2 linked regions of the Shinella zoogloeoides genome follow. The protein of the gene in region 1 interacts with the protein of each later gene in a pairwise test. Links are inferred from orthologs where the notes say so. Each region holds a gene or a part of one and is shown in the gene's direction. Other genes may lie near its edges.

Region 1 (5,863 bases):
TCGCCGACAACACCGCCCTCCAGACCGCCGTCGCGGCGCTGCATGCGGTGGAGAAGATCGGTTATCCGGAAGCGCAGATCGTGCTCGCCCATGCCGCTCTGCACGTCGCCCGCGCGCCGAAATCAAACGCCGCCTGCCGCGGCATATCGCTGGCGCTTGCCCATGTGGCGAACGAAGCGCCGTCCTCCGTGCCGATGCATCTGCGCGATGCGCATTACAAGGGCGCGGCGGCGCTCGGCCATGTCGGCTACGCCTTCCCGCACGACGACGGGCGCGGCTGGAGCGATCAGGTCTATGCCCCGGACGTTGCCCGCGGCGCCTTCTACCAGAGCGACGCGCGCGATGCCGCGACCTTCGAGCGGCGCGCCGACGAGCACTGGGAGCAGGTGACCGGCCGACCGACGCCGCGCCGGTTTGGCGACAAACGCTAGTCAGGTTTCGGCAAGGCCGGCCCGGACGCGGTTGACGACCGTCCAGGCGAGCAGCACGCAGGCCATCGGCTGGATGTGCCACGTCCATTCCGGCAGCGTGCCGAAGCCCGCCACCAGCGCGCCCAGCGCGCCGAAGAGCAGCGCCCGGTCGCTCTTGCCCATCGGCCCCTCGTAGTTCCGGCCATTGCCATGGGCGACGCCGAGCACGCCTGCGAACTCCGTCAGCGTCGCGAGGAAGATGATCGCCGCCAGCCAGGGCAGGGAAAAGGGCGCGATCAGCGCGAAAGGCACATAGAGTGCGGCATCCGAAACGACATCCGCGATCTCGTTGAGATAGCCGCCGAGCGCGCTTTTCTGGCCATGCTCGCGGGCCAGCATGCCGTCGACGGCGTTGAAGGCCATGCGCAGGAACATCCAGACCGGGACGAGCGCGAAGAGCGCCGGCTCGGGCCGGGCGAGGAGAAGCGCGCCGATCCCGACGGAAACGACGGCCGCCACCAGCGTCACCTGATTGGCCGTGAGCCCCATGCCGGCCAGACGCCCTACCAGTGGACGAAGCAGGCTCTGAAAGGATGATTTCAGTTTATAGATCGACATGAACGCTCGAATCCGCTGGATTGCGTTCAACAAATGAAGACCCAACGCCATGAAATCAACTGCAAACATCGCTGCTCATCCGTATAGGGGAAGTGAGATCTGCATGAGGGGTGAGACAGCATGATGGAATCGGCGTTTGCGAGCCATGACGGCGTGGAGCTTTTCTACCGCTTCTGGCCCGCCCGCTCCGGCACGGCGAAGGGCGCGATCGTGCTCCTGCACCGCGGCCATGAGCATAGCGGCCGGGTGGCCCATATCGCCGAGGAACTCGGCCTCGACGATTTTTCGATCTACGCCTGGGATGCGCGCGGGCACGGCCGCTCGCCCGGCGAGCGCGGCCATTCGCCGTCCTTCGCCCATTCGGTGCGCGATCTCGACAGCTTCGTGCGCCATATAAGGGAGACGGGCGGGTTCGCCATGGACCAGATCGCCGTCGTCGCGCAGAGCGTCGGCGCCGTGCTGGCCGCCACCTGGGTGCACGACTATGCGCCTGACATCCGCGCGCTGGTGCTCGCCTCGCCCGCCTTCGACGTCAAGCTCTACGTGCCCTTCGCAAGGCAAGGCATCGCGCTCTGGCAGAAGCTGAAGGGCACGTTCTTCGTCAATTCCTACGTCAAGGCGCGCTTCCTGACGCACGATCCGGAGCGCATCGCCTCCTTCGAAGCCGATCCGCTGATAACCCGTCCCATCGCCTCCAATATCCTTCTGGAACTCTACGAGGCGGCCGACCGGGTGGTCGCCGACGCGCGCGCCATCACCGTGCCGACGCAGCTTCTCATCTCCGGAAGCGATTTCGTCGTGCGCCACGAGCCGCAGCACCGTTTCTTCGAAAATCTCGGCAGCACGATCAAGGAGCGGCATATCCTGCCCGGCTTCTATCACGACACGCTCGGCGAGCGGGACCGCGCCAAGGCGCTGGACAAGGTCCGCGCCTTCATCACGGCCCGTTTCGCGGAGCCGCCGGTCGTGGCGGATGTGCGGCGGGCGCATCTTTCCGGCTATACCCGCGACGAGGCCGATCGTCTGGCGACCCCGCTGTCGCTCTTCTCGCCGCGCGGGCTCTACTGGGCAATGACGCGGGCCTCCATACGCCTCGGCGGGTTGTTTTCCAACGGCATCAAGACAGGCATCCGCACCGGCTTCGATTCCGGCTCGACGCTGGACTACGTCTACGAAGACGAGCCGCGCGGCCTCGGACCGGGCGGACGGCTGATCGACCGGCAATTCCTCGATGCCATCGGCTGGCGCGGCATCCGCCAGCGGAAAATCCATCTGGAAGAGCTGATCGGCAAGGCGCTCGCGCGCCTCAAGGCGGAAGACAAGCCGCTCCGCGTGCTCGACATCGCCGCCGGGCACGGACGCTATGTGCTGGACGCGGTGATCGGCTCGCCGGCAAAGCCCGAAAGCATCCGCCTGCAGGACTATTCGCCAATCAACGTGGAGAAGGGCAGCGCGCTGATCGACGAACGCGGCCTGCGGGAGGTCGCATCCTTCCACCGGGCGGACGCGTTCGACACCGAAGGGCTCGCCGCCGTCGATCCGAAGCCGACCCTCGCCATCGTCTCCGGCCTCTACGAACTCTTCCCCGACAATGGCCAGATCGAAGCCTCGCTGGCCGGCCTGTCGCGGGCGCTGGAACCCGGATCGCTGCTGATCTACACCGGCCAGCCCTGGCACCCGCAGCTTGAGATGATCGCGCGGGCGCTGACATCGCATCGCGGCGGCGAGGCCTGGATCATGCGCCGGCGCACCCAGCAGGAAATGGACCAGCTCGTCGCCGCCGCCGGCTTCCGCAAGATCGAGCAGCGCATCGACAAATGGGGGATTTTCACCGTGTCTCTGGCGGAGCGCATCTGAGGACCGCATGGGGGAGGGGGTTGCATCCGTTCCGGCCGTCGACCGTCGCGCCGTCTTCCGCGCGGCGGCGCTCTGGCTCGCCGTCCTCGCGCCGTTCTTCTACCTCACCTACGGCACGGCGAACTGGCTGGCCTCGCTGCGCGCCGACGTGCCGAACCTCGCCTTCGGCTGGGAACGGTATATCCCCTTCATCGCCTGGACGATCGTTCCCTACTGGTCGATCAACGCCTTCTACGCGCTGTCGCTCTTCGTCAACGAGACACCGGAGGAGGTCGGCCGGCTGGCGCGGCGCTACCTCACAGCGCAGATCGTCGCCGTCGCCTGCTTCATCGCCTTTCCCTTGCAGGCGATTTTCGTGCGGCCGGAAACGGACGGCCTGCCGGGCTTCATGTTCGATGTCCTCGGCGGCTTCGACAAGCCGTTCAACCAGGCGCCGTCGCTGCATATCGCACTGCTCGTCATCATCTGGGATCACTGGCGCGGCCGGCTGCGCGGGGCGGGGCTCGCGCTCTGGCACGTCTGGAGTCTCTTGATCGGCCTTTCCGTGCTGACGACGCGGCAGCACCACATCATCGATATTCCCACCGGCGCGCTGCTCGGCCTCTTCGCCCTCTGGCTGTTTCCGCCGCGAAAACCCTCGCCACTCGCCGGCTTTCGACTGACGGACGATCCGAAGGCCTGGCGACTGGCAACTTGCTATGCCGCGGGCGCGGCGGCGCTTCTCGTGCTGACCGTGCTGGCGACGCGCGATTCCGGCGCCGGCCTGCTGCTCCTCTGGCCGGCCCTTGCCCTCGCCATCGTCGCGCTCGGCTATGCCGGCGCCGGGACGGCGGTGTTCCAGAAGCAGGCGGATGGCCGGATTACCCTCGCAAGCCGCTGGCTGCTCATGCCCTACCGGGCCGGCGCACGGCTCAATGTCCGCTGGTGGACCCGGCGGCTTCCGGCGGCGACCGAGATCGCGGACGGCATCTTCCTCGGCCGCGTCCCGAGGCGCCATGAGCTTTCGACCTATGTCGCCGTGATCGACATGGCGGCGGAATTGCCCGGCCTTGCCGTGGCGGGCCTTGCCTGGCGCGCCTTCCCCTCGCTCGACCTCATTCCCGTTCCCGCCGCCCGCATCCGCGATGCGGCCCTGGTGGTCGAGGAGGCGCGCCGCCACGGCCCGGTCCTGATCTGCTGCGCGCTCGGTTTCCAGCGCAGCGCCGTCGTCGCGGCCTGCGCCCTTGTCCGGGCGGGGCATGCCGGGAATGCCGCAGCGGCCGTCGCCCAGATCAAGGTGGCGGGAAGGCCCGTCCATCTTCCTTTCGAGGCCTATGCCCGCATCGAAGAGGCGGCGCGATGACCGAGTGGAAGACCCGCGCGACCGATGCCGCCCGGCGCCTCCGCCGTAACGCCCTTGCCGGCGGAGCGATGGCACTCCTCATTCTCGCCGTGGCCCCGCCGACGGCGGGTGCGCACGGCTTTACCGGGCCGCTCGCCTGGTGGCTGCTTCTCTTCTTCTGCCTGCTGCCGCTCGCGCTGTCGGTGCATCTCCTGTTCGATGCCGCGCTGTTCCGGCTCGCCGCATCCCACGAGGAAGAAACCACCGGACTTGCTGCCATCGACGACGTGCTCGCCCGCATGGGGCTTCGCAGCCGCGGCGGCGCGCCCGCGCCGCTCGACGCTCGCCTTGCGGGATGCCGCCGGCTCATCTGGAAACAGCGGATCGCGCTGATCGTGGGCGGGCTGCTCTACGCCGTGCTGCTGCTCGACACGGTGGATGGAGCGGGCCTGTGTTGAGCAACGGCGCTTCCCTCCTGCAAACCGTGTCCGGCGCGCTGCTCGCCGGCCTTTCGCGCGCCGTCACCGGCGTCAGGCCGATCTGGGCCGGCGCCGCGCCGAACGGCCGGCAGCGGATCTATTTCGCCAACCATGCCAGCCATGGCGACTTCATCCTGGTCTCGACCTGCCTGCATCCCGCCGAGCGCAGCCGCACCGCCGCCGTGGCCGGCGCCGACTACTGGAACGCCGACCCCGTCCGCCGCTTCATTTCCGGCAGGATGCTGCGGACGGTCCTCGTCGAGCGCAACTGGGTGGAGCGCACAGCCGATCCGATGCAGGTCATGCTCGCCGCGCTCGATGCGGGCCAGTCCCTGATCTTTTTCCCCGAAGGCACGCGCAACATGACGGAGGAGCCGCTGCTGCGCTTCCGCTCCGGCCTCTACAATCTCGCCGCCGCGCGTCCGAATGTCGAGCTCGTACCCTGCTGGATCGAGAACATGTCCCGCGTGCTGCCCAAGGGCGCGGTGCTGCCGGTGCCGCTGCTCTGCCGCGTCGTGTTCGGCGCACCGGTCGCGCTGGAGGAAGGGGAGGACCGCAAAGTGTTTCTCGATCGTGCAAGGCAGGCGCTGCTGGCGCTTGCGCCCAGGAAGGATGGAACCCGTTGATCAGCGACGACACCACACGCCTCGCCCTCGGCCTTGTCGCCGTGCTCGTCACGGCGAGCGTCGTTGCAGGGGTATTGTCCTACCGTAGCGCCAAGCCGCTGCCCTCCACGCTCGAAAACCTCAATGCGCGCATCAAGGCCTGGTGGATCATGGTGGCGGGCATCAGCCTCGCCTTCCTGTTCGGCACAGGCGGCGTGATCCTGCTCTTCGCCTTCGTCTCCTTCGCGGCGCTGCGCGAATATGTGACGCTTACCAATACCCGCCATGCCGACCGCTGGACGCTCATCGGCATGTTCCTCATCGTCATACCGGTGCAATATTACCTGATCTGGATCGACTGGTACGGGCTCTACGCGATCTTCATCCCGGTCTACTGCTTCCTCGCCATGCCGGCGCTGACGGCGATCCGCGGCGACACCTCCCGTTTCCTCGAACGGGTCAGCGAGCAGCAATGGGGCATCATGCTGTCCGTCTACTGCATCAGCCATGTGCCGGCGCTGGTGACGCTGCCCATTCCGGGCAACGAGGGACGCGGCCTGCTGCTCATCGCCT
Region 2 (5,900 bases), on another replicon or contig:
CTTTCGAGCCCGGTCGTGGCGCTTTCGGGCGCAACGCGCGAAGTGCTGCGCGTCGGCGATCTCATCGAAGCGATGCTGATCCGCACCATGCGCGCCTTCAACGACAACAACCTGACGCCGTTGAAGGACATCGGCGAACTGGAGCGGCAGGTGGATGCGTTGCAGCAGGAGGTGAAGATCTACCTTTCCCGCCTCGGCCGGCAGGGCGTCAGCGGCGAATGCGCGGCCCGTTCGATCATCATCATCGATTACGCGATCAATCTCGAACATGTTGGCGACATCATCGAGAAGGGCTTGCAGGAGCAGGTGCGCAAGAAGATCGTCAACGGCCTCAAATTCTCCGACGACGGCTACAAGGAACTCGACAATCTCTTCAACCTGACCATCGAGAACCTGCGCATCGCCCAGACGATCTTCGTCACGCGCGATGCCGGCCTTGCCCGTCAGCTCATGGAGGTGAAGGTGGATGTGCGGCGCATGGAGAAGCAATCCTCCGAGCGGCACCTGGAGCGGCTGCGCGACGGCCGTCTCGACAGCCTCCAGACCAGCTCGCTGCATCTCGACATGCTGCGCGACCTGAAGCGCGTCAACGCGCATCTCGTCTCCGTCGCCTATCCGATCCTCGACGAGAGCGGCCTGCTCACCGAAAGCCGCCTGCGCAACAGCACCAGCTGAGACCCGAGAAATCCCTTTGTCTCCCTGCGTGGCTTTTTGCTAAGGAACGGCGACGCATACGGATGAACGAGGAATTCCCATGACCGCAGACCGGACGAAACGCACCTGCCTTGCCGTAATCCTGGCGGCCGGCGAGAGCACGCGGATGAAGTCGTCGCAGTCGAAGGTGCTGCACCCCGTCGCCGGTCGGCCGATGATCGCCCATGTGGTGGATGCGCTCGCCAAGGCCGGCATTTCCGATATCGCGCTGGTGCTCGGCCGCGACGCAGAGAAGGTCGAGGCCGCAGCGAGGAGCGCGGCGGTCAGCAGCACCGTCCATATCCAGACCGAGCGGCTCGGCACGGCGCATGCCGTGCTCGCCGCGCGCGATGCCATCGCCAAGGGATATGACGACGTGCTCGTCGTCTTCGGCGATACGCCGCTCATCACCGAGGCGCCGCTGATCGCCGCGCGCGACGGTCTTGCCCGTGGCGCAGACGTCGTCGTCATTGGCTTCCGGACGGCCGACCCGACCGGCTACGGGCGTTTGCTCGTGGAGAATGGCGAACTGCTGGCGATCCGCGAGCACAAGGACGCCAGCGAGGCCGAGCGGGCCATCACCTATTGCAACGGCGGCCTGATGGCCATCGATGGCCGCAAGGCGCTCGACCTCATCGACCGGATCGGCAACGAGAACGCCAAGGGCGAATATTATCTCACCGACATCGTCGAGGTCGTGCGCGCCGCCGGCGGCCGGGCGATCGCGGTGGAAGCGCCCGAGGAGGAGCTGACCGGCTGCAACACGCGCGCCGAGCTCGCCGTCATCGAACGGCTCTGGCAGCAGCGCCGCCGGCACGAGATGATGATCGACGGCGTCTCGATGATCGCGCCGGAAACCGTCTTCCTTTCCCATGACACGAAAATCGGACGCGACGTGACGATCGAGCCGAATGTCGTGTTCGGCCCCGGCGTGACCGTCGAGAGCGGCGCGCTGATCCATTCCTTCTCGCATATCGAAGGCGCGCATGTCTCGGCGGACGCCGAGGTCGGCCCCTATGCGCGCCTGCGGCCGGGCGCCAATCTCGGCGCGGGTTCCAAGGTGGGCAATTTCACCGAGGTGAAGAAGGCGGAGATCGGCGCGGGCGCCAAGGTCAACCATCTCAGCTACATCGGCGACGCCTTCATCGGCGCGCATACCAATGTCGGTGCCGGCACCATCACCTGCAATTACGACGGCATAAACAAGCATGTGACGCGCATTGGCGCCGATGCCTTCATTGGCTCCAACACGGCCCTCGTTGCGCCCGTCTCCATCGGCAGCGGCGCCTATGTCGCCTCCGGCAGCGTCATCACGGCCGATGTGCCGGATGACGCGGTCGCCTTCGGCCGCGCCCGGCAGGAAAACAAGGAGGGCCGCGCCGCGCAGATTCGCGCGCGCAACCAGGCGATCAAGGACGCGAAGAAAAAGGCGGCCGAATAATCTCCTCCAGTGGGCGCGCCCAGATTAACGCTTGCAATCGAAAGTGAGTGCGGGCGTGTTGCACCACGGTAAAAAAGCTCTACGAAAGAGCGCAATCGAAGCATCTCGCAAAAGCGGAGCAGACCATGTGTGGAATTGTCGGTATCGTTGGAAACCAGCCTGTTGCGGGTCGCCTTGTCGATGCCCTGAAGCGCCTTGAATATCGGGGCTACGATTCTGCCGGGGTCGCCACCATCGTCGACGGCAGGCTGGCGCGCCGCCGCGCCGAAGGCAAGCTGTTCAACCTGGAGAAGCGCCTTTCCGAGGAGCCGCTCGCCGGCACCATCGGCATTGCCCACACGCGCTGGGCGACACACGGCGCGCCGACGGAAGGCAATGCCCATCCGCATTTCGTCGAGGGTGTCGCCGTCGTCCACAACGGCATCATCGAGAATTTTTCCGAGCTGAAGGACGAATTGTCCGCGGCCGGTGCGACCTTCACGACGCAGACCGACACGGAAGTCGTCGCGCAGCTCGTCGCGAAATACCGCCGCGAAGGTCTCGGCCGGCGCGAGGCGATGCAAGCCATGCTGCGCCGCGTCACCGGCGCATATGCGCTGGCCGTGATCTTCGAGGACGATCCGTCGACCATCATGGCCGCCCGCAGCGGCCCGCCGCTCGCCATCGGCCACGGCCGCGGCGAGATGTTCCTCGGCTCCGACGCCATCGCGCTCGCGCCCTTCACCAACGAGATCAGCTATCTCGTCGACGGCGATTGGGCGGTGATCGGCCGCGATGGTGCGCATATCTTCGACCTCGACGGCAAGCGCGTCGAGCGCGCGAAGCAGATTTCCTCGGCGGCCGCCTATCTCATCGACAAGGGCAACCACCGGCATTTCATGGAGAAGGAAATCCATGAGCAGCCGGAGGCGATCTCCCATGCGCTCAGTCACTATGTCGATTTCCTCGCGCATACGGTCCGTCCGGTCGCCGCGGACATCGACTTCGCCAAGGTACCGAGCCTTGCCATTACGGCCTGCGGCACAGCCTATCTCGCAGGTCTGGTCGGCAAATACTGGTTCGAGCGCTATGCCCGACTGCCGGTCGAGATCGACGTCGCCTCCGAATTCCGCTACCGCGAAATCCCGCTCAACCCGGCCTCGGCCGCGCTCTTCATTTCGCAGTCCGGCGAGACCGCCGACACACTCGCCTCGCTGCGCTATTGCAAGGAGCAGGGCCTGAAGATCGGCGCGGTGGTCAATGCGAAAGAATCGAGCATTGCCCGCGAATCCGACGCGGTCTTCCCGATCCTTGCCGGCCCGGAAATCGGCGTCGCCTCCACCAAGACCTTCACCTGCCAGCTTTCCGTGCTGGCGGCGCTCGCCATCGGCGCGGGCCGGGCGCGCGGCACGCTCGGCACGGCGGAAGAGAAGGAACTGGTGCGCCATCTCGCCGAGATGCCGCGCATCATGGCAAGCGTGCTGAACACCATCCAGCCGGCGATCGAGCAGCTTTCGCGCGACCTGTCCAAGTGCAAGGACGTGCTCTATCTCGGCCGCGGCACCAGCTATCCGCTGGCCATGGAAGGCGCGCTGAAGCTCAAGGAAATCTCCTATATCCACGCCGAGGGCTATGCCGCCGGCGAGCTGAAGCACGGCCCCATCGCGCTTATCGACGAGAACATGCCGGTCATCGTGATCGCGCCGCATGACCGATTCTTCGAGAAGACCGTGTCGAACATGCAGGAAGTGGCTGCGCGCGGCGGCCGGATCATCTTCATCACCGACGAGAAGGGGGCGGCCGCCTCCAAGCTCCCCACGATGGCGACGATCGTGCTGCCCAATGTCGACGAGATCATCGCGCCGATGATCTACTCGCTGCCGATCCAGTTGCTCGCCTACCATACGGCGGTCTTCATGGGCACGGATGTCGACCAGCCGCGCAACCTTGCCAAGTCCGTGACGGTCGAATGATCATCCGCCCGGAGCGCGCGGCGGATATCGACGCCATCCGCGTACTGACGCAGACGGCATTCGAAAGCGCACCGCATGCCGACGGGACGGAACATGTGATCATCGACCGGCTGCGCGCGGCCGGAGCGCTGACGCTTTCGCTGGTCGCAGAAGTGGAAGGCGCTGTCGTCGGCCACGTCGCCTTTTCGCCCGTTTCCGTCTCCGACGGCAGCCGGGGCTGGTATGGCCTCGGCCCGATCGCGGTCGCCCCGTCCCGGCAGGGCGCGGGAATAGGCGGCAGGCTAGTGCGCGAGGGGCTGGACCGGTTGAAGGCGCTCGGTGCGACGGGCTGCGTGCTGCTCGGCGATCCCGCCTATTACAGCCGTTTCGGATTCGCGCCGGACCCGAAGCTGACGCTCGACGGCGTGCCGCCGGAGTATTTCATGCGTATGGCATTTTCACCGGTTTACGGCGGGGGAACCGTTTCCTATCATCCGGGTTTCTACGGCTGAGCAGACTCCCACGCTCGCCCTGCACTGGACCTTAGATGACCGACCTTGTTCCGAGACAGTCGCTGGCCATGCGGCTGCGCAACAATTTCCTGACCGGGCTCGTCATCTGCGCGCCGATCGCCATCACCATATGGCTGACCTGGACGTTTATCCGCTGGGCCGACAGCTGGGTGAAGCCTTATATCCCGGCCTCCTACAACCCTGAAAACTACCTGCAATTTGCGATCCCCGGTTTCGGGCTGCTCATCGCGCTCGTGCTGATCACGCTTGTCGGATTCCTCGGAAAGAACCTGATCGGGCGTACCGTCGTGGAGTTCGGCGATTCGCTGTTCAACCGCACGCCGCTGGTGCGCACGGTGCACCGCAGCCTGAAGCAGATCTTCGAGACGGTGCTGAAGGACAAGGGCAATTCCTTCAACAAGGCGGCGATGATCGAATATCCGAGCGCCGGCCTCTGGGCGATCGTCTTCGTGGCGACGGATGCGCGCGGCGAGATCGCGACGAAATTCAAGGCGATGGGCAAGGACATGGTCGCCTGCTTCCTGCCGCCGACGCCGTTTCCGACGGCCGGCTTCCTCGTCTACGTACCGCGGGAAAAAATCGTGCCGCTCGACATGAGTGCGGAAGATGCCGCCAAGCTGATCATTTCCGTCGGCCTCGTCACGCCGCCGGAAAAGTCGCTGCAACTCGTCGAGAGCGACGAGCAGCGCAAGGCCAAGGCAAAGACCAAGAAGAAAGGGTAGGGCGAGCCGCCCCTGGAGCATATCAGGTTCAGGTTGAACCAGACATGCTCTAAATTCTTTTGTTTTCGTTTGTCTTTTCGGGAAAACCGGTTCCCACTTTTCCCTGACAAACTCTATAAGCGGGGCGGCCCGGAACGACCTATTCCTTGACGTCAGCGTCCTGCTGCTCGTCCAGAACGATCCGATCGGCCTCCGCCGAGAGGCGGGATTGTTTTTCGGTGGTGGTCACGCTCGCGGTCGTGATGGTCTTGTCGACTTTGGCTTCCGCCGACGTCTGGTTGTGCCAGGCGCAATCCGCAAAGGCTGCGGATGCCGAGAGGCCGAGCATTGCTGCGACTACGAGAACTGTCTTCATGGCATTTCTCCTTCTTCGCTGGTGCGATGGGAAGTATGCCTTCACGCGCGCTCCCGGCGAAATCACGATTTTGTGGGGCGTGCTCGCTTGTTCAGCCGGCGCGCAGGAAGCGGATCGCCTCGTCGCGGCGGTGGAGGTAAAGCAGGGTGCGGATCGCCTCGCCGCGTTCTCCCGTCAGGTCGGGATCACGCTCCAGCACATAGGCCGCATCCCTGCGGGCGATCT

The links.
Region 2: the proteins of Q9316_RS21625 (region 1) and glmS interact in binary tests that used the Escherichia coli proteins (3 or more experiments, as listed by UniProt). The link is inferred for Shinella zoogloeoides from one-to-one orthologs.

The regions. Positions count from the first base shown.
Region 1 is NZ_CP132312.1:241,394-247,256, reverse strand. The notes cover bases 2,163-5,059. They hold Q9316_RS21625 (phosphatase PAP2/dual specificity phosphatase family protein), read left to right. Parts: upstream 2,163-2,892; coding sequence 2,893-4,227; downstream 4,228-5,059. Other genes in these bases: Q9316_RS21615 (lysophospholipid acyltransferase family protein), read left to right, coding at 4,661-5,059; Q9316_RS21620 (hypothetical protein), read left to right, coding at 4,296-4,664; Q9316_RS21630 (bifunctional alpha/beta hydrolase/class I SAM-dependent methyltransferase), read left to right, coding at 2,163-2,885. In the rest of the region: Q9316_RS21640 (replication-associated recombination protein A), read left to right, coding at 1-431; Q9316_RS21635 (CDP-alcohol phosphatidyltransferase family protein), read right to left, coding at 432-1,028; more of Q9316_RS21630, read left to right, coding at 1,149-2,162; more of Q9316_RS21615, read left to right, coding at 5,060-5,311; Q9316_RS21610 (phosphatidate cytidylyltransferase), read left to right, coding at 5,311-5,863.
Region 2 is NZ_CP132311.1:1,610,821-1,616,720, reverse strand. Bases 1,739-4,672 are described here. They hold glmS (glutamine--fructose-6-phosphate transaminase (isomerizing)), read left to right. Parts: upstream 1,739-2,259; coding sequence 2,260-4,086; downstream 4,087-4,672. Other genes in these bases: Q9316_RS09105 (DUF502 domain-containing protein), read left to right, coding at 4,613-4,672; Q9316_RS09110 (GNAT family N-acetyltransferase), read left to right, coding at 4,083-4,577; glmU (bifunctional UDP-N-acetylglucosamine diphosphorylase/glucosamine-1-phosphate N-acetyltransferase GlmU), read left to right, coding at 1,739-2,134. Also shown: Q9316_RS09125 (Na/Pi cotransporter family protein), read left to right, coding at 1-675; more of glmU, read left to right, coding at 755-1,738; more of Q9316_RS09105, read left to right, coding at 4,673-5,320; Q9316_RS09100 (hypothetical protein), read right to left, coding at 5,460-5,675; ATP-dependent DNA helicase RecG, read right to left, coding at 5,767-5,900. UniProt on the Escherichia coli protein: Catalyzes the first step in hexosamine metabolism, converting fructose-6P into glucosamine-6P using glutamine as a nitrogen source.